3 regions of the Mesorhizobium sp. M1182 genome follow, and region 1 is predicted to be linked to each of the others. Evidence: predicted binding sites of a transcription regulator. Region 1 holds the regulator's gene; each other region holds the start of a gene.
What was found. Region 1 encodes PhoB, which activates phosphate uptake and scavenging genes when phosphate is short. Its sites were predicted from a motif close to TGTCATNNANCTGTCAT; they were not measured.

Region 1 (7,929 bases):
TAACTACCAGTCGATCGGTTCCGGCGGCGGCATCAAGCAGATCAAGGCCAAGACCGTTACCTTCGGCGCTTCGGATGCGCCGCTCAAGGGCGACGAGCTTGAAGCGACCGGACTGGCTCAGTTCCCGATGGTGATGGGCGGCATCGTTCCCGTCGTCAATCTCGAAGGCATCAAGCCGGGCGAGTTGGTTCTCGACGGCCCGACGCTGGCCGACATCTTCCTCGGCAAGATCACGAGCTGGGATGACGAAGCGATCAAGAAGCTCAATCCCGACGTCAAGCTGCCTTCGCAGGCGATCGCGGTCGTTCACCGTTCCGATGGTTCGGGCACGACGTTCAACTTCACCTATTACCTCGGCGACGTCAGCGCGGTCTGGAAAGAAAAGGTCGGCGTCGACAAGGCCGTGGAATGGCCGGTCGGCATCGGCGCCAAGGGCAATGAGGGCGTTGCCAACAACGTCTCCCAGACCGGCGGCGCGATCGGTTATGTCGAATATGCCTACGCCAAGCAGAACAAGCTCACCCACACCGATATGATCAACAAGGACGGCAAGAAGGTCGAGCCCACCGCGGCGGGGTTCTCGGCGGCAGCGGCCAATGCCGACTGGAGCTCGCAGCCGGGCTATGGCGTCATCCTCGCCAACGAGCCGGGCGCCGAGTCCTGGCCGATGACGGCGGCAACGTGGATCCTGCTCTACAAGAAGCCGGATGATGCCGCGACCACCGGCGAAGCGCTCAAATTCTTCGCCTGGGCATACGACAAGGGCGACGAGATGGCCGGCGAGCTGGACTACGTTCCGATGCCCGACAAGGTGGTTGAGAGCGTCAAGGCCATGTGGGCCAAGGAAGTCGTCGGCGACGACGGCAAGCCGCTCTACTCGGCTATGTAATCTCCTCCAGGGAGGGCGTCGATGGCGCCCTCCCTGTTGCCTTTAATCGCGAGGACCCAATGACCATCGCTTCCGATGCCATGCCATCATCTGCAGCAGCCCGGGCCAGGGAAGCTACTGTGCGGCGCTTCGCGCTCACAGATGCCATATTCCGCGGACTCACCCGCGCTTCCGCAATCCTTGTGCTGGTCATCCTCGGCGGTGTCGCCATCTCGCTGTTTGCCGGCTCATGGCAGGCGCTGTCGTCGTTCGGTTTTTCTTTCCTGACGACTGAGAGCTGGAATCCCGTTACGGAAAAATTTGGCGCACTGGCGCCGATCTACGGCACGCTGGTGACGGCGGCCATTGCCATCCTGATCGCGGTTCCGATCGGCATCGGCATTGCAATCTTTCTCACCGAGCTCTGCCCGCGCCCGCTCAGGCGTCCTATCGGCATAGCGGTCGAGCTGTTGGCCGGCATTCCTTCGATCATCTACGGCATCTGGGGCCTGTTCGTGTTCGCGCCGTTCCTGCAGACGACGATACAGCCCTTCATCATCAACATCTTCCACGGCGTGCCGGGACTATCCAGCCTTTTCGCCGGCCCTCCTTACGGCATCGGCCTTCTGACCTCGGCGCTGATCCTCGCCATCATGGTGCTGCCCTTCATCACCTCGATCACCAAGGACGTCTTCGATACGGTGCCGGCGGTGCTGAAGGAATCGGCCTATGGCATCGGTTGCACGACCTGGGAAGTGACCCGGCGCGTGGTCATTCCCTATACCCGCATCGGTATCATGGGCGGCGTCATGCTTGGCCTCGGCCGGGCACTCGGCGAAACCATGGCGGTGACTTTCGTCATCGGCAACGCACATCGCATCAGTGCCTCCCTGTTCGCGCCGGGCACGACGATCTCGGCGACCATCGCCAATGAATTCACCGAGGCCGACGGCGACCTCTACACCTCCTCGCTGGTTTCGCTCGGCCTGATCCTCTTCGTCATCACCTTCCTGATCCTCGCCGCCGCCCGCTATATGCTGATGCGGATCGACGCCCGTACGGGAGCCTGACCGATGTCGACATCCTCATCGCTCCACAGCCGCCGCAAAGCCAGGAATTCGGTGATGATGGCGCTTTGCGTCGTCGCCGCCGGCATCGGGCTTGCCTGGCTGGCGCTCATTCTCGGCGCGTTGGTCTATAAGGGCATAGCCGGGCTTTCGCTCGCGGTCTTCACCGAGATGACGCCACCACCGGGCGAGGCCGGCGGCTTGCTCAATGCCATCACGGGCAGCCTGCTGATGACGATCATCGCCGTTGTCGTCGGCACGCCGATCGGCGTGCTGGCGGGAACCTACATGGCCGAGTATGGACGCTTTTCGCGCATCACCACCGTCGTCCGCTTCATCAACGACATCCTGTTGTCGGCGCCGTCGATCATCATAGGCTTGTTTGTCTATGAGCTGATGGTGCGGCCAATGGGACATTTCTCGGCCATTGCCGGCGCCGTTGCGCTTGCCATCCTGGTCATTCCGGTGGTCGTGCGCACCACTGAAGACATGCTCAACCTGGTGCCGAACGCGTTGCGTGAAGCCGGTGCCGCGATCGGCGCGCCACGCTGGGTGGTGATCCGTTCGGTCGCCTACCGCGCCGCATTGTCCGGCATCGTCACCGGCATATTGCTGGCGATAGCACGCATTTCCGGCGAGACGGCGCCGCTGCTCTTCACCGCGCTCAACAACCAGTTCTGGAGCAGCAATATCAACGCGCCGATGGCCAGCCTGCCGGTGACCATCTTCCAGTTCGCTCTCAGCCCTTACGAGGAATGGCAGCAACTGGCGTGGACCGGCGCACTCATAATCACCCTGACGGTTCTGGGCTTGAGCATCCTCGCCCGCAGCCTTACCGGACGCAGAGAGGACAGATGACACAGATGTTGTCCCCAGACATGACGATGACCGAAACGGTCACCGAGAAGACGAAGATCGAGGTCAAGAATCTCAACTTCTACTACGGCCAGAGCAAGGCGCTGAAGGACATCAGCCTGTCGCTGCCCGAGCGCAGCGTCACGGCCTTCATCGGCCCTTCGGGCTGCGGGAAATCGACGCTGCTGCGTGTGTTCAACCGCATCTATGAGCTCTACCCAAAACAGACGGCCGAGGGCCAGGTGCTGCTCGACGGCAAGAACATTCTCGACCGGTCGCAGGATCTCAACCTCCTCAGGACCAAGATCGGCATGGTGTTCCAGAAGCCGACGCCGTTCCCGATGTCGATCTACGAGAACATCGCCTTCGGCGTCAGGCTCTACGAGAACCTCGGCAAGTCCGAGATGGACGGCCGCGTCGAACAGGCGTTGAAGCGCGCCGCGCTGTGGAGCGAGGTCAAGGACAAGCTCAACGCCAGCGGCTTGAGCCTATCCGGCGGCCAGCAGCAGCGGCTCTGTATCGCCCGCACCGTGGCCGTGAAGCCGGAAGTCATTCTGCTCGACGAACCGGCTTCGGCCCTCGACCCGCTGTCGACTGCCAAGATCGAGGAACTGATCGACGAATTGCAAGCCGACTACACGATCGTCATCGTCACCCACAACATGCAGCAGGCGGCGCGCGTGTCGCGCCAGACGGCCTTCATGTATCTGGGTGAACTGGTCGAGTTCGACCGGACCGAGAAGATCTTCACGTCGCCCCGCGAGAAGCGCACGCAGGACTACATCACTGGCCGCTTCGGCTGAGCCGTTCCGATCATGCATATGAGGACAGGACCATGGGCGAACACACAGTCGCTTCTTTCGACGAGGATCTCGAGCAGATCAGCAAGCTGATCCGCGACATGGCCGACCTCGCCGGTTCGATGGTCGGCGGGGCGACCAAGGCGCTGTTGAATTCCGACAACGTGCTGGCGCAACGCGTCGTTTCCGACGACGCCATCATGGATGCGCGTCAACGCGAACTGGACGACCGCGCTATCACCCTGATCGCCAAACGCCAGCCGATGGCCCACGATCTTCGCCATGTGGTCGGAGCGATCCGCATGGCGGGCGACCTCGAACGCATCGGCGACCTTGCCAAGAATATCGCCAAGCGCGTGAGTGCGGTCGGCCTCAGCGCCACGCCGCGGGACCTGTCGCATTCCATCGACGCGATGGCGCAGCTGGTTCTCATCCAGGTGCAGGGTGTCATCGAGGAATATGCTGCAGGCGATGCGGCCGCGTTGGCCAAGCTTCGTGCCGCCGACGAGCGCATCGACGTTAAATACACGTCCGTGTTCCGCGAGCTGTTGACCTACATGATGGAAGATCCGCGCAACATCACCGCTTGCACGCACCTGCTGTTCTGCGCCAAGAATCTGGAGCGGATCGGCGACCATGTCACCAACATCGCCGAAAATGCGTATTATGTGCTGACCGGCGAGCAATTGCCGGTCAATCGTCCGAAGCAGGACGAAACGACAATGTCCGCACCGGTGACATGATGGGGGTGCCCAGCCGATGATCGCACCACGCATAATGGTGGTGGAGGACGAGGAGCCGTTGGGTGTGCTGCTCCGCTACAATCTCGAATCCGAAGGCTACCAGGTCGAGGTGGTGACACGCGGCGACGAAGCCGAGATCCGTTTGCAGGAGAATGTGCCCGACCTTTTGGTGCTCGACTGGATGATACCAGCGGTTTCCGGCATCGAGCTCTGTCGTCGGTTGCGGGTGCGCCCCGAAACCGAGCGGCTGCCGATCATCATGCTGACCGCGCGCGGCGAGGAGAGCGACCGGGTGCGCGGTCTTTCGACCGGCGCCGACGACTATCTGGTCAAGCCGTTTTCGACACCGGAATTCATGGCCAGGGTCAAGGCGCTGCTGCGGCGCGCCAAGCCGGAAGTGCTGTCCAGCGTGCTGAAGGTCGGCGACATCGTGCTCGATCGCGAATCGCACAGGGTCTATCGCAAGAAGAGCGAAATCAGGCTCGGGCCGACCGAATTCCGGCTGCTCGAGTTCATGATGCGGCATCCGGGCCGTGTCTTCTCGCGCAGCCAGTTACTCGATAATGTCTGGGGGGAGACAATCTACATCGACGAACGCACCGTCGACGTGCATGTCGGGCGGCTGCGCAAAGCCGTCAACAACGGCCGGATGCCGGATGTCATCCGCACCATCCGCGGCGCCGGCTATGCGATCAGGGAAGATTGACCCGCCTGGTCAGGCTACGTTCTTTCTGACGCTGGGCCTCATTTGCGCGCCCGGCGCGAAAATCTCCTGGTCGACGAAGCTTAACGCCCGCATCGCGCAGCCTTCGCGGATCAGAGGCAATTCGTTCGGCTCTGTATCGAAGGAGATCGAGCCTGAATGCTGGCCGCCGGCGGTCTGGGCGATTGCCTTCCGCAAGGCCGGCTCGATCAGATCGAAGGCGGCGGCACTGGCGCCGACCATCGCGACCGGTGCCGGATCGATCAGCGCGAACAGCGAGCCGAGACCGAAACCCAGCGCTTCGCCGGCCTTGCGGTAGGCCTCGCGTTCCGGCCCATCTTTCTCGCGCGCCCGGGCCGCCAGTGCGCGCATGTCGGCGTCGCTGACGTCGGCGACCGGTTCGCTGTCTTCGCTCATCTGCCTGGCGTTGCGCCAGATGGCGTAGTTCCCGGCATACGCCTCGATGCAGCCGCGCCGCCCGCAACGGCAGAGCGCGCCGCCCGGACGATGGATCATGTGGCCAAATTCGCCGCCCGAGGAATGCGTCCCGGTGAACAGTTCGCCCTTCAGCACCAGCCCCATGCCGATGCCATGCGAAAGCAGGATGGCGATGAAGTCGTCGCGATAGCGATCCGGATTGCGCCAGCGCAAAGCCACCGCCATCATGTTGCAGTCGTTCTCCACCGTTGCCGGGATGCCGAATTCGTCCTCCAGCATGTCGGCAAAGGCGATGTCGGTCTGCGGCGTGATCGGCGACCACAGCATGGCGCGTGCAGGGGAGTCGGTAATGCCCTGAATCGCCAGGGCGATGCGGGCGACACTGCGGACGTCAAGATCTGGATCCTGCAGCCGGCGCCGGACGATGGCCATGCATTCACGGATCAGCTCGTCGCGCGGCATAGTCAGCGTGTCCAGCCGGCGCTGTTCCTCGGCGACCACCTGTCCCGTATAGTCGATAATGGCGGCCGAAAGGAAATTCAGCGACAACACCACGGTCAGCACCGCCGCCGCTTCCGGGTTGAGGGCGAGGCCGACTTGCGGACGACCGCGTTTCAACGAAACGGGCTCACTTGGCTTGCTCTCGGCGAGGATGCCTTCCCGTATCAGGTCGGAAGAAATCGCCGATATGGTCGAATGACTGAGGCCGGTGGTAGCTGCGATCTCAGTACGCGATGGCTGGCCGGCCCGGCGCACCGCCGAGATCACCATCGCCCGGTTGCGCCGGCGCAAATCGTCATGGCGGATTCCGACCGACATTGTTTTGCTTTCCTCCCGGTTGCCGCGGCCGCTCATGAACCGGAAGCCGTCGGTAATGTCCGACAAATAGTGTCGGATGAGGCAAATAGTGTCAGATGCAGGTGGCGCTGTCATCGTTTATTCCGACGCTCGAAAAAACTCGCAGAGTCATCAAAATCCATCAGAATCGATGTTGACAGCAGCCGGAGATCGGGCCAGTATTTTTTCGATGCTCGAAAAAATTAGAGCTTCTAAGCTGGTCTTTGAGCCAATTGGTCACGCCGTACGCGGCGCAGGGAGGATATGATGAAGAAATTCACGACCGCCATTCTGGCGGGTGTCGCCATGACGCTGGCGCTGGCGTCGGTGGCGCAGGCTAAAGACAAGGTCATCGGCGTTTCCTGGTCGAACTTCCAGGAAGAGCGCTGGAAGACCGACGAGGCCGCAATGAAGGCGGCCATCGAGGCCGCAGGCGACAAGTATATTTCCGCCGACGCACAGTCCAACCCCGGCAAGCAGCTCACCGACGTCGAGAGCCTGATCTCGCAGGGCGCCAACGCACTGATCATCCTGGCGCAGGACGCCTCGGCCATCGGGCCGGCCGTGCAAAAGGCGCTGGACGAAGGTATTCCGGTTGTCGGCTACGACCGGCTGATCGAGAACAAGGACGTCTTTTACCTGACCTTCGACAACAAGGAAGTCGGCCGCATGCAGGCCCGGGAAGTCTTCAAGGTGAAGCCGGAAGGCAACTATGTCTTCATCAAGGGTTCGGGTTCCGATCCGAATGCCGATTTCCTGTTTGCCGGTTCGATGGAGGTGCTGAAGGCGGCAATAGACAGCGGCAAGATCAAGAATGTCGGCGAGGCCTATACCGACGGCTGGCTGCCGGCCAACGCTCAGAAGAACATGGAACAGTTCCTGACCGCCAACGACAACAAGGTCGATGCCGTGGTCGCGGCCAATGACGGCACTGCCGGCGGCGTCGTCGCCGCGCTGACAGCGCAAGGGCTGGCCGGATCGGTTCCGGTTTCGGGCCAGGACGGCGACCACGCCGCGCTGAACCGCATCGCGCTCGGCACACAGACCGTGTCGGTGTGGAAGGATGCGCGCGAGCTCGGCAAGAATGCCGCCGAGATCGCCTCGCAGCTGGCCGACGGCAAGCAGATGACCGACATTGCCGGCGTGAAGGATTTCACCACGCCCGGCGGCAATACCGTCAAGTCGCTGTTCCTGACCCCGGTCGCCATCACCAAGGACAACCTCAACGTCGTCATCGACGCCGGCTGGATCAAGAAAGAAGAGGTCTGCGCCGGCGTGACGGCTGGCACTGTTGCAGTCTGCAACTGAGCCGACGTTTCCGAGAAGTCCGAACGCCGCGGCCGCTCGCCGCGGCGTTTTTCAACAAGAGTTGTTTTTCCGCTTCCGGCGGATAACTTCTAGGCTGCTTCCGGCATCCGCGGCAGACGGCAACCCGGCGGGAGAAACATCATGACCGACACGACGTCCAACACGCCGGTCGACAGCACGGCAGACCGGGCACGGGAATCCGAGCTCGGCATCGTTGCCCGATTTCTCAAGGCAACCGAACTCGACACGCGCATGCTCGGCATGGTCGGCGCGCTGCTGGTCATCTGGGTCGGCCTGCATGTCATTTCCA
Region 2 (7,929 bases), on a different contig from region 1:
CACAGTCCTGCATCATGTAGGAATAGTCGCCGAGCGTGCTTTCCGACACCCGGCAGCGCTCGGCGATCTCGGTCCAGCGGCCGAGCGTCGAGTTCTCGACTTGCGCCGTCTCGTGGACCAGCGGCGTTTCCGACAGCTTTCTTGTCATGCGGCAATTTTCCCGGCGGCAAAAGCTGTCACGTCGATGACGCGGTCGGCCACCGCCTCGCGCACGTCGTGGTCGTGGAAGATACCAAGCAGGGCAACGCCGGCCGCCTTCTTGGCCGCGACCAGCGCAATCACCACGTCGCGGTTCCTGGCATCGAGCGAAGCGGTCGGCTCGTCGAGCAGCAGGATCGGATGCTCGGTGATGAAGCCGCGCGCGATGTTGACGCGCTGCTGTTCACCGCCGGAGAACGTCGCCGGCGGCAGCGCCCAGAGCTTCTCCGGCAGGTTGAGCTGCGCCAGCAAGGCGCGTGCCTTGCCGTGCGCGACCTCGCGCTCCTCGCCGCGCTCGACCAGCGGTTCGGCCACGACATCGAGCGCAGAGACACGCGGCACGGTGCGCAGGAACTGGCTGACATAGCCGATGGTAAGCCGGCGCACGGCAAGCACGGTGCGCGGGCTGGCCGAGGCGAGATCGATGAGCCCGCCCTCGTGCTGGACGATGATCTGGCCTTCATCGGCGGCATAATTTCCGTAGAGCATTTTCAGGATCGAGCTCTTGCCGGCGCCGGAAGGGCCGCCGAGCACGGCGCATTCGCCGCTCCTGATCGAGAACGACACGCCGGCGACGACAGGCAGTTTGATGCCGTCGCGCAGATGCATGGTGAAGCTCTTCGCGACATCGGAGACAACGAGCGGGGTTGTCATCAGAGGGTTCTCCAATCGTCATTCGTCTGCGGGCCAACACCCCCCTCTGGCCTGCCGGCCATCTCCCCCTCAGGGGGGGAGATTGGCTGTCGCATTCGGTTTCGCCATTCTCCTGTGTCGCAGAACGGGCGGGACATAAAAGCTGCTGATCTCCCCCCTTGAGGGGGAGATGGCCGGCAGGCCAGAGGGGGGTACGCCGGAGCAATCATCGTCACACCTGCAGGATCGAGGAGACAAGCAACTGGGTATAAGGCGCGCGCGGATCGTCGAGGACGCGGTCGGTGAGGCCGCTTTCGACGACGCGGCCGTCCTTCATCACCATCATGCGCTGCGACAACAGCCGCGCCACGGCGAGATCGTGGGTGACGACGATGGCGGCCAGGCCGAGATCGGTGACCAGGCCGCGCAACAGATCGAGCAGGCGCGCCTGCACCGAGACGTCGAGGCCGCCGGTTGGCTCGTCCATGAACACCAGCCGCGGCCCGGTGACGAGGTTGCGGGCGATCTGCAGGCGCTGGCGCATGCCTCCGGAAAAGGCGCGCGGCTCGTCGTCGATGCGGTCTTCGTCGATCTCGACACGAGACAACCAGTCGACCGCCGTTGCGCGGATCCTGCCATAGTGACGGTCGCCGACCGCCATCAGCCGCTCGCCGACATTGGCGCCGGCCGACACCGTCATGCGCAGCCCGTCGGCCGGGTTCTGATGGACAAAACCCCAATCGGTGCGCATCAGGAAGCGGCGCTCGGCCTCGCTCATGCGGTAGAGTTCGCGAAACTGGCCGTCGCGCATCCGGTAGCTGGCGGTGCCGGAGCTGGGCAGCAGTCGAGTTGACAGGCAGTTGAGCAAAGTCGTCTTGCCGGAACCGGATTCGCCGACCACCGCCAGCACTTCGCCCGGCCAGAGGTCAAAAGTGACGTTCTCGCAGCCGACGCGCGAGCCGTAGAATTTGGACAGTGCCGAAACGCGCAGCAGCGGTTCGTCGATCATTGCGCCGGCTCCGTTTTTCCTGGGGCAAGATGGGTCTCGGGCGCGAGATGGCCGCGGCCGCCTTCCGCGCGCCGCCTCTCGCAATGATCGGTATCGGAGCAGACGAACATGTGGCCGCCATGGTCGTCGAGGATGACCTCGTCGAGATAGACGTTCTCGGCCGCGCACAGCGCGCAGGGCTGGTCGAAGGTCTGCACCTCGAACGGATGGTCCTCGAAATCGAGGCTGACCACATCGGTGAAGGGCGGCAGCGCGTAGATGCGCTTTTCGCGGCCGGCGCCGAACAATTGCAAAGCCGGCGAACGGTGCATCTTCGGATTGTCGAATTTCGGCGTCGGCGAGGGATCCATCACATAGCGGCCCTCAACCTTGACCGGGTAGGCGTAGGTGGTGGCGATGCGGCCATGCCTGGCGATGTCTTCGTAGAGTTTTACATGCATCAGACCGTATTCCTCCAGCGCATGCATCTTGCGCGTCTCCGTCTCGCGTGGTTCGAGGAAGCGCAGCGGTTCGGGGATGGGCACCTGATAGACCAGCACCTGGCCGGCACTCAGCGGATATTCGGGAATGCGGTGGCGCGTCTGGATGATGGTCGCCTTGGCCGTCTCGGTGGTGACGGCGACATTGGCGACCTTCTTGAAGAAGGCGCGGATCGAAACCGCATTGGTGGTGTCGTCGGCGCCCTGGTCGATGACCTTGAGCACATCGTCCGGGCCAATGATCGAAGCGGTGACCTGCACGCCGCCGGTGCCCCAACCATAGGGCATCGGCATTTCGCGCGAGGCGAACGGCACCTGATAGCCAGGAATGGCGATGCCCTTGAGGATCGCCCGACGGATCATCCGCTTGGTCTGTTCGTCAAGATAGGCGAAGTTGTAGGTGGCGATGTCCGCTGGTTGTGCACTCATTCCGCTGCCTGCCTCTTTTCTTCGGCCTTGCCGGCATTTTCGCGGGCATCATGCTCGGCGCGCATGCGGCGCACGAGGTCGAGCTCGGCCTGGAAGTCGACATAATGCGGCAGCTTCAGATGCTCGACGAAGCCGGTCGCCTGGACATTGTCGGAATGCGAGATGACGAACTCCTCGTCCTGCGCTGCGGCGATGACATCCTCACCCAACTCCGAGGCGCGCAGCGCGCGGTCGCATAGCGCCATGGCCATGGCCTTGCGCTCGCTCTGGCCGAAGACGAGGCCATAGCCGCGGGTGAATTGCGGCGGCGCCTTGGCCGAGCCCTTGAACTGGTTGACCATCTGGCATTCGGTGACGCGGATGCTGCCGAGCGGCACGGCAAAGGGCAGTTCCGGCACGTCCAGTTCCAGTTCGACCTCGCCGATGCGAACCTCGCCGACGAAGGGATGGTTGCGCGCGTAGCCGCGCTGGGTGGAATAGCCGAGCGCCAGCAGAAACCCCTCGTCGCCGCGCGACAGCGCCTGCAGGCGGATGTCGCGCGCCATCGGGAATTCGAGCGGCTCGCGGGTGATGTCGCCGGGGGTATGATCCCCAGGCAGGTCGCCGTCGGGCTCGATCAGGCCTTCGCGGGCGAGGATGGCCGAGACGCGCGGCATGGCTTCCGCCTTGCCTGCGCGCTGCTCCGGTTCGGCGACATCGCCGCCGGCGGCGAGCTCGGGATCGAGCAGGCGGTGGGTGTAGTCGAAAGTCGGGCCGAGCAGCTGCCCGCCGGGCAGGTCCTTGTAGGTGGCCGACAGCCGTCGCTCGACCAGCATCGTGCCGGTGTCGATCGCCCTTGTGTAGCCGAAACGCGGCAGCGTGGTGCGATAGGCGCGAACCAGGAAGATCGCCTCGATCATGTCGCCGCGCGCCTGGACGATGGCGAGTGCCGCCAATTCCCGGTCGTAGAGCGAACCTTCGCTCATCACCCGGTCGACGCCGAGCGCCAGCTGCTCGACGATCTGGTCGAGGCGAAGTGCGGGCACCGAGCGGTCGCCGCGCCGGCGGTCGGCGAGCAGTTTGTGGGCGTTGCGAATGGCCGCTTCGCCACCCTTTACCGCGACATACATGCTATGCCTCCATCGTCTTGATGCGCGTCGTGCGCGGCAGGCAGGCAATTGCTTCGGACGTGGCGAGGATGATGTCGACGCCACGCGGAAAACGCTGCTTGTTCTGCTTCCATTGCTCGACGAAATGGCGCGGCATTTGCGCCGGCGCGATCGTCGCCGTCGTCTCGATGCCCGGGCCTTCGAGCAGCAGCGCAGCGCCGGAGACAAGATCGCTGACCTCGAGGATCAGCGTCGTGGAGCGATCGGGATAATCCCGGGTGCCTTGCGAAAACCCGTCGAGCGCCATCATCTCGGCCGGCGTGGCGATCAGCGCGAAATGCGCGTCGGCCGGGGTGTTGGCCAGCGGCGCGCCGGTATGAAAGCCAAGCCAGGATTTCACCGTCGCTGAAGCCTGCAAGGCGTGGTCGAGCCAGAGCGGCGTGTCGTTATCGCACAGCGCCAGCGCAACGGCGCCGGCGGTGGCCGACAGCGGCACCGGGGGGTGGGCGAGGGCCGGCAGCGGCTGCACACTGCCTGGCCGCGCCATCGCGTCCATCACGGCACGGAATACGGTCTGCGCGTTGAATACCGGATCGGCGAAGCCGCCTTCAATGGATTGAGTGGCGATATTCATCAGTCTTCTCCGCGCACCATGGTGAAGAAATCGACCTTGGTCGCCGCCGTCTCGGCGCGGCGCTGTTCACGCGCCTTGGCCAGTGCCGCCTGCAATGGCGCAACGATCCTGATCTCGACCTCATTGCGGTGGGCCGGGTCCTGCCACAGCGCATCGGCGATTGCCGCCAGCCTTGCCTTCTGCTTGTCGCGGCCGAGCGCGTAGCAGTGGCCGACATGGCCGGACGCAAGCCGCACCGTGGCACGGGTGACCGTCGCCTCGCCGACATTGAAGGGCGCGCCGCCGCCGCCGATGCGGCCGCGTACCGTAACCAGGCCGGTTTCGGGGCCACGCAGAAGTTCCGCTTCGCAAGGCAGGCCGGCTTCGTCCCAGAGGCGGACGATGTCGTCGCCGGCCGATTGCGCCAGCGTCGTCATCACGGCCTTGCGCTCGGCCCGCTCTCGCGCTTCCCGTCCTCGCATGGCCGTACTCCTCGTTTGCGTGAATTTGTCTATTGATATAGACAACTATACAAATTATACTCGTTATCTAGCGCGTGTCCATGACGGGCACGTGACACGGGCCAAAAGATCGGCGCAAAGAATTGGGGCGGGAGATGATCGGACAAGCCAACCGCATCGAGCGGCGCAGCGGTGTCGCGCTGTGGCGACAGATCGCCGACCAGATCCTGCATTCGATCGCCGCCGGCGATTTTCCCGAGAATGCCGCGCTGCCGCCGGAGATCGCGTTGGCCGGACGCTATGGCGTCAACCGCCACACGGTGCGTAGCGCTATCGCAGCGCTGGTGCAGGAGGGTGTGCTCAGGGCGGAGCAGGGGCGCGGCACCTTCGTGCTGTCGCGCAACCGGCTGTCTTATCCGATCGGCGCCCGCACCCGCTTTTCCGAGGGATTGCAAGGACAGGCGTCCGAGCGGCATATCACCTTGCTCGCGTCATCGATCGAGCCGGCCGACCGTCGTGTCGCAGAGGGCTTAGGCCTTGCGACGGGGGCCGATGTGATACGCCTGGAAACGCGCGGCGAAGCCGATGGAATGCCGGTGTCCCGCGCGGCCGGCTGGTTCGATGCCAGGCGCTTTGCCGGCATCGATGCCGCCATGGCGGAAACCGGTTCGATCACCGCATCACTGGCACGTTTCGGCATCGACGACTATCTCAGGCAATCGACCGTGCTGTCGGCGCGCCATGCCGATGCCGCCGACCTTGCGGACCTCGAGCTGCAGCCCGGCGCCATCGTGCTGGTGACGGTCGCCGTCAACGTCACGCCCGACGGTCAGCCGATACAGTTTTCGGAGTCGCGCTTCCCGGCCGAGCGGATCGAGCTCAAATTGTCGGCGCTCTGAGATACGGCAGCCCTGGCATCATCCGACCTGAATGACAGCCTTGATCAGGCCAGACTTCTCATGCGCCCAGCGGGCGAGGTCGTGCGGCGTCTCGCCAAGCGTGGTGCGGTGCGTCACAAGCTTTGCCAGCGGCAGCGCGCCGTTGCGGATCGAGGCGGCGACATGGTCGAAATCGGCACGCAGGGCGTTGCGGCTGCCGATCAGCATCATCTCGCGCTTGTGGAATTCGGGATCGGAAAAGGCGATGTCGTCCTTGACGACGCTGACCAGGACCAGCGCTCCGCCATGCGCGACATGAGCGAAGGCCGACTGCACCGACCGGGTGTTGCCGGTGGCATCGAAAACCACGTCGAAGCCGTTGCCGCCGGTTGCTTCCCGCACCAGGTCGGCAGCGGTGCCTCGCGAGCCGTCGAGCGTCGCGAAGCCGAGTTCGCTTTCGGCAAAGCCAAGCCGTTCAGCGCTCATGTCGAGCAGCGTCACATCGAGCCCGGCGATGCGGGCGAACAGCGCCGTGCCGAGCCCGATCGGGCCTGCGCCGATGACCAGCGTGCGCGCACGTGGATCAGCCAGCGAGCGCCGCACGGCATGGGCGCCGATCGCCAGGAATTCGACGGCGGCGGCATCGGCCAGCGACAGGCCGTTTGCCGGATAAAGATTTTGCGCCGCCACCAGGATCTGCTCGCACATGGCGCCGTCGCGGTGGACGCCGAGCACCTCGATCCTGACGCAGCAATTCGGCTTGCCTTGCCGGCAGGCGTTGCATTTGCCGCAGGCGAGATAGGGATTGACGATCACCGCTTCGCCGACGGCGAGATCGACGTCCACGCCAACCTCGATCACGGTGCCGGAAACCTCGTGGCCCATGATGCGGGGATAGGCGAGGAACGGGTGCTTGCCTTCGAAGATGTGATAGTCGGTGCCGCAGATGCCGACATGGCTGACGGCGACCAGCGCCCAGCCGGCGGGGGGCGCGCCAGGCGCCGGACGATCTTCGAGGACAAGTTCGCCGGGCGAGCGGCAGACGACGGCTTTCATGCTTCAATCCAGTCGGTTCATGGGACTGCCGGCCCTGCTGTGGCGAGGCCGGCGATTGTTGGGAGGCGGTCTATTTGCCGCGGCGGCGCAGCCCGTCGAAATAGACGATGACGATGATCAGCACGCCGGTGATGATGCGCTGCCAGAAGGCGTTGACGTTGAGCAGATTGGCGCCGTTGTTGATGGTGGCAAGGATGAAGGCGCCGAGCAGCGGTCCGTGCACGGAGCCGACAGCGCCGAACAGCGAGGTGCCGCCGATCACCGAGGAGGCGATCGCCTGCAATTCCCAGCCCTCGGCCTGCGTCGGATTGCCGATGCCGATGCGCGAGGCAAGCAGCACGCCGACGAAGGCCGCGCACAGGCCCGACAGCGTGTAGGCCATGTAGATGGTGCGCTGGACGTTGACGCCTGACAGGCGCGACGCCTCGGCGTTGGAGCCGACCGAGAACAGATAGCGGCCCCAGCGGCTGTGGTGCAGGAAGATGTAGGCTGGGATGCCGACCAGGATCACCATCCAGAACAGATTGGGGACGCCGGCGAAGGAACTGCGCGAGAACGTCTGGAAGGCGTCGTTGTTGATCGAGATCGAGTTGCCATTGGTCATCAACAGACCGATCCCGCGCAGCGAGGTCAGCGTTGCCAGGGTGATGATGAAGGGCGGCAGGCCCATCTTGACGATGCCGAAGCCATGGAACATGCCGATGGCGACGCCGACCAGCAAGGTGATCAGGATGGCGAGGAAAACCGGTGTCCCGGCGTTGATCAGCATCGCGACGATGACAGTGGCGAAGCCGACCACGGCGCCGACGGAAAGATCGATGCCGCCGGTGATGATGACGAAGGTCTGGCCGACCGCCAGGATGGCGATCATCGACCCTTGCCGCAACAGGTTCGAGATGTTGTTGGCCGAGGCGAAGCTCGGCGTCGCCACCGACAGGATGATCCATAAAAGAACCAGCAGCGCCAGCAGTGTCAGCCCGAACAGGGCGTTGTAGTTGCGTTTCGGCCTTTCGGCAGCGATCGCCTCGGTGCTCATATCCGTCCTCCCGGTTTTTCTTGTTTCTCGGCCAGCGCCTGGGTGAGGA
Region 3 (7,929 bases), on a different contig from region 1:
TTGAAGCAGGGGCTCGCTGGCGTCGCCGACGAATTTCCGGATGTTATCGAAAGCATCAGGGGCACCGGCCTGATGCTCGGGCTTAAATGCGCGATGCCCAACACCAAGGTCACGGTGGCACTGCGTGACCAGCATCTCTTGACGGTTCCGGCCGGCGACAACGTTATCCGCCTGCTGCCGCCTCTCACCGTCACCGACGCCGAGATCCACGAAGCGCTCGAGCGCATTCGTGCCGGCGCCAAGAGCCTGGCAGATGCCATCGTCGCTGCCGCTGCGAAGTAATCCTGGAATTCCTGATGTCCCTTCGCCATTTCACCGATCTTTCCGCCGTTTCCGAAGGCGATCTGCGCTTCATGCTCGACGACGCAGCGGTGCGAAAGGCAAGGCTCAAGGCCGGCGAACGCAGCAAGCCGCTCGAAGGCAAGGTGCTGGCGATGATCTTCGACAAGCCGTCGACGCGCACGCGCGTGTCGTTCGACGTCGGTATGCGGCAGTTGGGTGGCGAGACGATCATGCTGACCGGCACCGAGATGCAGCTTGGCCGCTCGGAGACCATTGCCGACACGGCCAAGGTGCTGTCGCGCTACGTCGATGCCATCATGATCCGCACCACCTCGCATGACCGGCTGCTGGAACTGATGGAAAACGCTACGGTCCCCGTCATTAACGGGCTGACCGACGAGACCCATCCCTGCCAGCTGATGGCCGACATCATGACCTTCGAAGAGCACCGCGGTCCGGTGGCCGGTAAAACGATCGCCTGGACCGGCGACGGCAACAACGTGCTGCATTCGCTGCTGGAGGCATCCGCGCGGTTCCATTTCAAGCTGAATGTCGCCGTGCCCGAGGGCAGCGAACCGGCCCAGAAGCATGTCGACTGGTCGAAAGCCAATGGCGGCAAGCTGAAATTCACCCGTTCGCCCGAGGAGGCCGTTCACGAGGCCGACTGCATCGTCACCGACTGCTGGGTGTCGATGGGCCAGGAGCACCGTGCCCGCGGCCACAATGTCTTCCTGCCCTATCAGGTCAATGCGGCACTGATGGCGAAAGCCAAGCCGGATGCGCTGTTCATGCACTGTCTGCCGGCGCATCGCGGTGAGGAGGTTACCGACGAGGTCATCGACGGACCGCATTCGGTGGTGTTCGATGAGGCCGAGAACCGGCTCCATGCCCAGAAGGCGGTCCTGGCCTGGTGCCTGGGCGCTTGATACGAGCCGCGGTGATCCGGGCCGGCCTGATCTGCGCCGCCTTGATCTGGGCCGCCTTGATCCGGGAGTTGGTGGTGCCTATCTCAGGCGCATCACGCAAATCGAGCGCGTCTCGTCGCATGCGCCCCGGAGGGCGGCATCGCCGCGCCCCGGAGCTTTGTCATGTTGGAAACTCATCAATTGGCTGAACATAAACCCAAGCTCGGCGAATTCGGCTACGCCGGCGACGACCATGTCGTGCCGTTCGAGGTCGGCCCGCTCGACGTGCGCGGTCGCACCGTCCAGCTCGGGCCGATGCTCGATGCTATTCTCAGCCGCCACGACTATCCCGAGCCGGTCGCCCGGCTCCTGGCTGAAGCCTGTGTGTTGACGGTATTGCTCGGAACTTCGCTGAAGTTCGAGGGCAAGTTCATTCTGCAGACCCGCACCGACGGGCCGGTCGACATGCTGGTCGCGGATTTCTCCACGCCGCACGCGCTGCGCGCTTATGCCCGCTTCGATGCCGACCGGCTGCAGGCTTTGACTTCTGCCGGCGAGACGTCACCGCAGACGCTGCTCGGCAGCGGCGTCCTGGCGCTGACCATCGACCAGGGCGCTCACACACAACGCTACCAGGGCATCGTCCAGCTCGACGGCGTCACACTGGAAGATGCCGCACGCACTTATTTCCGCCAGTCTGAGCAGATTCCGACCGACCTCCGGCTTTCGGTTGCCAAGCTTCTGACGCCCGGCGTCGGCGGTGCCCGCGAGCAATGGCGGGCCGGTGGCCTGCTGGCACAATTCCTGCCGCAATCGGCGGAGCGCATGCGCGTACCCGACCTTCCAGGTGGCGACGGCGATCCGCGTGAGGAAATCCACGACCCGACCGACAATTCCTGGCAGGAGCTGCTGGCGCTGCTTGGTACTATTGAACCGACCGAGCTGATCGATCCGACGATCGGTGCCGAACGGCTGCTTTACCGGCTTTTCCACGAGCATGGCGTCCGCGTGTTCGGCGGGGTGCCGGTCGCCGACCAGTGCTCATGCTCAAGGGAGAAGATCCACGGCATCCTTGAAGGCTTTTCCGCCGAGGAGATCAGGGACAGCACCGAGGATGGCAGCATTCACGTCGCCTGCGAATTCTGCTCGAAGCAATATGACTTCGACCCGGCGGAGTTTGCAGCGGCCGGATGACGGCCGTCAATTGACGGTGCGCCGCATTCCCGGCAAGTCGAGCGAGAAGGCGGGGATGGCGACGTCGAACGTCTCGCCCCGCCTGTTGCGCATGGTGTAGTGCCCGACCATGATGCCGGATGGCGTCGAGAGCGGGCATCCAGACGTATACTGATAGCTGTCGCCGGGGTTGAGTCCGGGTTGCTCGCCGACGACCCCGGGGCCGCGCACTTCCTCGACCTTGCCGGTGCCGTCGGTAATGTGCCAGTAGCGCGACAGAAGCTGCACGAACTCATCCGACTGATTGTCGATGGTCACCTGATATCCCCAGACATAGCGGTTTTGCGGCGGGTCGGAGTGATCCTCCAGATAGAACGGCCTGACCTGCACTTCGATGTTGCGGGTGACGGCACTGTACATAAACTGCTCCAAAGCAATGTAGATGGAACTTTCGACGCTCAGCGCAGTTTGATCAACGATGCGCGTCATCTCCTTGCCCGACTCGAGCGCAGGTGCCGAAAAACAATGTCATTTAAGTGACACATGACAATGATGGTGTGCAGGCTTGTGCCGGGCGACTCAGCGTTCTGTCGAATTGTTGAAAACGGCCGTCATGCGGCCGGCACTTCTGGAGTGACCAGATCTCGATGGAACCGACATTCGCAGCCGCCCTCCTTTCCATAGCCCTCCTTCTTTCAAATCTCGCCAGCATCCTGTTAGCTTCGCTGAAGCTGAAGCGACCAGCCAGGATCGCACCGCCCGCCAACGCGCCGCCGGTATCGATCGTCATCCCGGCACGCGGCGTCGAGCCGTTTGCCGAAGAGACGCTGGAGCGCGCCTTCTCACTCGACTGGCCGCGCTACGAACTCATCTTCTGTGTCGCCCATGCCGACGACCCGGTGGTCAAGCCGATCACCGCAGCAATGGCGCGCTTTCCAGCTATTCGCGCCCGCCTTCTAGTCGGTGACGACCGCATCAGCGGCAATCCAAAACTCAACAATTGCGTGAAGGGTTGGGAGGCGGGGCGTTATCGCTGGGTCATCCTTGCCGATTCCAATGTGCTTATGCCGAGCGACTACGTCCAGCAGCTGATGGCGGCATGGCGGCACGACACCGGCCTCGTCTGCTCGACGCCGATCGGCTCGCGGCCGGACGGCTTCTGGGGGGAGGTCGAATGCGCCTTTCTCAACACGCTGCAGGCACGCTGGCAGTACGCCGGAGAGGCGCTCGGCCTCGGCTTCGCGCAGGGCAAGAGCATGTTGTGGAACAAGCCGATGCTCGACGCCAATGGCGGCATCCGCGCGCTTGCCGCCGAGATCGCCGAGGACGCGGCCGCGACCAAGCTGGTCAACGGGCTCGGACTGCGGGTCAATCTTGTCGCCTCGCCCTTCGAACAGCCGCTCGGCCGGCGCACGCTTGGCGAGATCTGGTCGCGGCAGGCGCGCTGGGCGCGGCTGCGCCGCGTCACCTTCGCGCTGTTCTTCGCCCCCGAGATCCTGATCGGCGCGGCGCCGCCGCTGGTGTTTGCGCTGATCGCGGCGGCTGACGCCGGCGTCAGCCTGCCGGCAACCGCCATCGCCGTGCTGGTCGCGGCCTACCTGCCGGAATGCGCCTTGGCCTCGGCCAAGGGATGGCACCTGTCGCCGCGCACGATCCCGGCGATGATGGCGCGAGACCTGATGCTTCCCGCCATTTGGGCGCGCGGATGGCTGAGCGGCGCCGTCGACTGGCGCGGCAACGTGATGACTATCCAGACAAAGACCGTCGCGGAGCTGGAAGAGACCCCGTCCGGCGCCTGATCGGGCGCGTTCCCGCTCGCCTCTGTTCGGCCAGCCCTTATCCGGCAACTCTCAGTGCCTGCTCGATGTCTTCGAGCAGGTCGTCGGCGTCCTCAAGGCCAACTGACAGCCTGAGCGTTCCCGGTCCGATGCCGAGCTCGGCGCGGGCCTCATCGGTCAAGTTCTTGTGCGTCGTCGTCGCCGGATGGGTGATCAGGCTCTTGGCGTCGCCGAGATTGTTGGAAATGAGCACGACGTCGAGTGCGTTCTGGAAGGCAAAGGCCGCCTGCTTGCCGCCCTTCACATCCATGCAGATCAGCGTCGAGCCACCCGACATCTGCCTCTTGACCACGGCCGCTTGCGGGTGGTCGGCACGGCCGGGATAGATGACACGGGCGATTTGCGGGCGCTCGGCCAGGAAATCCGCGATGCGGCCGGCACTTTCCGTCTGCTGGCGTACGCGTAGCGGCAGCGTCTCCAGGCCTTTCAGCAGCGTCCAGGCATTGAAGGGCGAGAGGCTTGGGCCGGTGTGGCGGAAATAGTCATGCAGGTTCTCGTCGATCCATTTCTTGTCCGACAGAACGATGCCGCCAAGACAGCGCCCCTGGCCGTCAATATGCTTCGTGGCCGAATAGACGACGATGTGGGCGCCGAGCTGCAGGGGTTTCTGCTGCAAGGGCGTGGCGAACACATTGTCGACGATCAGCCTGGCGCCGATCGCATTGGCAAGTGCCGCGACGGCGGCAATGTCGATCACTTCCAGCGTAGGATTGGTCGGGCTTTCCAGGAAGAACAGTTTGGTGTTTGGCTTGACCGCCTTTTCCCAATTGGCGATGTCGGTGCCGTCGACCAGCGTTGCCTCAATGCCGTATTTCGGCGCCAGCGTCTCGACCACCCAGCGGCAGGAGCCGAACAGCGCGCGCGCCGCCACGATATGGTCGCCCGCCTTGGCGCTGCACAGCAGTGCTGCCGTCACCGCCGCCATGCCGGATGCCGTGGCGCGCGCGTCTTCGGCTCCTTCCAGCGCGCACATGCGTTTTTCAAACATGTCGACCGTCGGATTGGCATAGCGCGAATAGATGAAGCCCGGCTCCTCGCCCTTGAAGCGGGCCTCCGCCGCTTGCGCCGTCTCGTAGACATAGCCTTGGGTGAGATACATCGCCTCGGAGGTCTCGCCGAAGCCGGAACGCAGCGTTCCGGCATGCACGAGTGCGGTCTGAGGCTTCCAGTCGCGCTTCTTGGTCATCATTCCATCCAAACACCAAAATTGGTCCAAACAACAAAAAACCGGTCGCGAAAGTCGCAACCGGTCCATATGGCCTTGCGGCCCGACGGTCCTTTAGCGACTTGTTTAACGTGGCTGCAAGCCGACCGGCCAAATCACCACGGGATAACGAGCTTTAGACCCGCGCCACGCTTGCGTCAATTGCCGGCATGATTAAGAGGGTTGTACCAAGCAGGTGCCAAACGCGTCCACGGTCGGACCTGCGACAGAACAAGACCTCGCCCGGCGTTCGAACGGAGCCAGACCCTTGCGGCAGACAGGCATTCTTCCCGATCAGGATATTTCCGCGCTGTTCCAGACGGGCGCGCTGAAATCGCCGCGCACGCTCGATGCCGATCAGATCCAGCCGGCCAGCCTTGACCTCAGGCTCGGCGACAAGGCCTGGCGGGTGCGTGCTTCCTTCTTGCCCGGCCCGGACCACAGGGTTGTCGACAAGCTCGACCGGCTGAAGCTGCACGAGATCAACCTCGCCGAAGGTGCCGTGCTGGAAACCGGCTGCGTCTACATCGTGCCGCTGCTCGAGAGCCTGGCGCTGCCCGCCCATATTTCCGCCTCCGCCAACCCGAAAAGCTCGACCGGACGGCTCGATATCTTCACCCGGGTAATGACCGACCGTGGCCACGAGTTCGACAAGATCGCCGCCGGCTATGAAGGCCCGCTCTATCTGGAGGTCAGCCCGCGCACTTTCCCGATTGTCGTGCGGACCGGCTCGCGGCTGTCGCAGGTCAGGTTCCGCACCGGCAATGCGCTCTTGTCGGAAAACGAGCTGCACGAGTTGCACCACGCCGAAATGTTGGTCGCCACCGAACCACCCAACATCTCAGGCGGCGGCATCGCGCTGTCGATCGACCTCGACGGCGACAAGGATGGGCTTGTCGGCTATCGCGGCAAGCACCACACCGGCCTGGTCGACGTCGACAAGCGCGCCGCGCAGGATGTCGTCGATTTCTGGGAGCCGCTCTACAAGAGCGGTGCCGGCGAGCTGGTGCTCGATCCGGACGAATTCTATATTCTGGTGTCGCGCGAGGCGGTGCATGTGCCGCCGCTCTACGCGGCCGAAATGACGCCCTTCGATCCGCTGGTCGGCGAGTTCCGCGTCCATTATGCCGGTTTCTTCGACCCGGGTTTCGGCCATTCGGCGTCGGGCGGCACCGGCAGCCGGGCGGTGCTCGAGGTACGCAGCCACGAAGTGCCGTTCATCCTCGACCACGGCCAGATCGTCGGACGGCTGGTCTACGAGCACATGCTGAAACGGCCGCAGGCGCTCTACGGCACTGATCTCGGCTCGAATTATCAGGCACAGGGCCTGAAACTGTCCAAGCATTTCCGCGCCGCCCGCTGAGCTTGTTCGCAATTCCGTCAGCCGCGAAACAGATATTCTTTCGCGGCGCCAAGGCAGCCATGAAACTGACCGATAAAGAGCAGTTCTCGCACTGCCAATCGCTTCTTCCCCCAAAATCCTCTGGTTTGCTTCTCGTCGTCAAGTGAGGCGCTTGAGCTGGACTGCAAGGGGAACAACTGCTTGTCGATACATCCCAGCACATGGGCTCTGGCGGAGTCGACACCGCAGGCTCTGCCATTGTCGTTCAGTCTGTCAGCGCGGAGTGCGGACGTCATGCGATCCGCGTTGCGCATCAGAAAGCTCACTTGCGATTTCGAATAGCCGGTGGCCAGAAGCCGGTTAGTCATCAACATCCGGGCCTCGCGATAGGATTTTGCGCTGCATTGTCCGGCGCTGTAAGCCGCTGGGGAGAAATAGGCGAGGAACAGGACTAAACTTACGAACACAGTGCCAATCCGCAGGCCGTTCATTTCTCGCCCCTGAATTATGTCACCAGTTTACAACGCCTTCACCACCACCTTCACCGGCTGCTCGATTTCAAGCGGGTTGCGCAAAGGCAGGCCGAAATCCTGCGCCTCGATTTCGAATACGTCGCCGGCCTCGGTCCTGATGCCGTCGGCGAAGGACAGCGTCGCCGTGCCGAACATGTGCACATGCACGTCGCCCGGCTGGCGGAAGGCCGAGTATTTGAAGTGGTGATGCTCGAGATTGCCAATGGTGTGCGACATGTTCGCCTCGCCCGACAGGAACGGCTTTTCCCAAAGCAGCTTGCCGTCGCGCAGGATGCGTGAAGCGCCGCGGATATCGGACGGCAGATCGCCGATCAGGATCTCCGGCCCGAACGAAGCGTTGCGCAGCTTGGAATGGGCAAGGAAGAGATAGTTCACACGCTCGGTGACATGGTCGGAAAACTCGTTAGACAGCGTGAAGCCGACGCGGAACGGGGCGCCGTCGTCGCCGATCACATAGATACCGGCGATTTCCGGCTCCTCGCCGGCATCCTGGGCGAAGGCCGGCGACATAAGCGCCGCCCCGGGCGCCACCGCCATGGTGCCGTTGCCCTTGTAGAACCATTCCGGCTGCACGCCGATCTGGCCCTTCGCCGGCTTGCCGCCCTCAAGCCCCATGCGGAACATCTTCATGGAATCGGTCAGCTGTTCCTCG

Region 2: the regulator PhoB is predicted to act here: its motif matches at 5,012-5,028, upstream of phnF (phosphonate metabolism transcriptional regulator PhnF).
Region 3: the regulator PhoB is predicted to act here: its motif matches at 2,887-2,903, upstream of NKH33_RS16665 (ceramide glucosyltransferase).

Annotation. Positions count from the first base shown of each region.
Region 1 covers NZ_JAMYMD010000003.1:152,281-160,209, reverse strand. Annotated here, with positions in the region: gene pstS (phosphate ABC transporter substrate-binding protein PstS) at 1-889, shown strand, start outside; gene pstC (phosphate ABC transporter permease subunit PstC) at 949-1,938, shown strand; gene pstA (phosphate ABC transporter permease PstA) at 1,942-2,793, shown strand; gene pstB (phosphate ABC transporter ATP-binding protein PstB) at 2,790-3,593, shown strand; gene phoU (phosphate signaling complex protein PhoU) at 3,626-4,333, shown strand; gene phoB (phosphate regulon transcriptional regulator PhoB) at 4,350-5,039, shown strand; gene NKH33_RS05655 (ROK family protein) at 5,049-6,293, opposite strand; gene xylF (D-xylose ABC transporter substrate-binding protein) at 6,579-7,619, shown strand; gene NKH33_RS05645 (sugar ABC transporter permease) at 7,761-7,929, shown strand, end outside.
Region 2 covers NZ_JAMYMD010000002.1:445,704-453,632, reverse strand. Annotated here, with positions in the region: partial or broken gene NKH33_RS04730 (DapH/DapD/GlmU-related protein) at 1-148, opposite strand, end outside; gene phnL (phosphonate C-P lyase system protein PhnL) at 145-852, opposite strand; gene phnK (phosphonate C-P lyase system protein PhnK) at 1,064-1,840, opposite strand; gene NKH33_RS04715 (alpha-D-ribose 1-methylphosphonate 5-phosphate C-P-lyase PhnJ) at 1,837-2,748, opposite strand; gene NKH33_RS04710 (carbon-phosphorus lyase complex subunit) at 2,745-3,857, opposite strand; gene phnH (phosphonate C-P lyase system protein PhnH) at 3,859-4,470, opposite strand; gene phnG (phosphonate C-P lyase system protein PhnG) at 4,470-4,931, opposite strand; gene phnF (phosphonate metabolism transcriptional regulator PhnF) at 5,066-5,809, shown strand; gene NKH33_RS04690 (zinc-binding alcohol dehydrogenase family protein) at 5,828-6,844, opposite strand; gene NKH33_RS04685 (ABC transporter permease) at 6,915-7,880, opposite strand; gene NKH33_RS04680 (sugar ABC transporter ATP-binding protein) at 7,877-7,929, opposite strand, start outside.
Region 3 covers NZ_JAMYMD010000012.1:65,155-73,083, reverse strand. Annotated here, with positions in the region: gene NKH33_RS16685 (aspartate aminotransferase family protein) at 1-282, shown strand, start outside; gene argF (ornithine carbamoyltransferase) at 297-1,208, shown strand; gene NKH33_RS16675 (Hsp33 family molecular chaperone) at 1,371-2,381, shown strand; gene apaG (Co2+/Mg2+ efflux facilitator ApaG/CorD) at 2,388-2,780, opposite strand; gene NKH33_RS16665 (ceramide glucosyltransferase) at 3,008-4,159, shown strand; gene NKH33_RS16660 (O-succinylhomoserine sulfhydrylase) at 4,197-5,387, opposite strand; SAM riboswitch at 5,458-5,535, opposite strand; gene NKH33_RS16655 (2'-deoxycytidine 5'-triphosphate deaminase) at 5,671-6,765, shown strand; gene NKH33_RS16650 (hypothetical protein) at 6,783-7,235, opposite strand; gene araD1 (AraD1 family protein) at 7,263-7,929, opposite strand, start outside.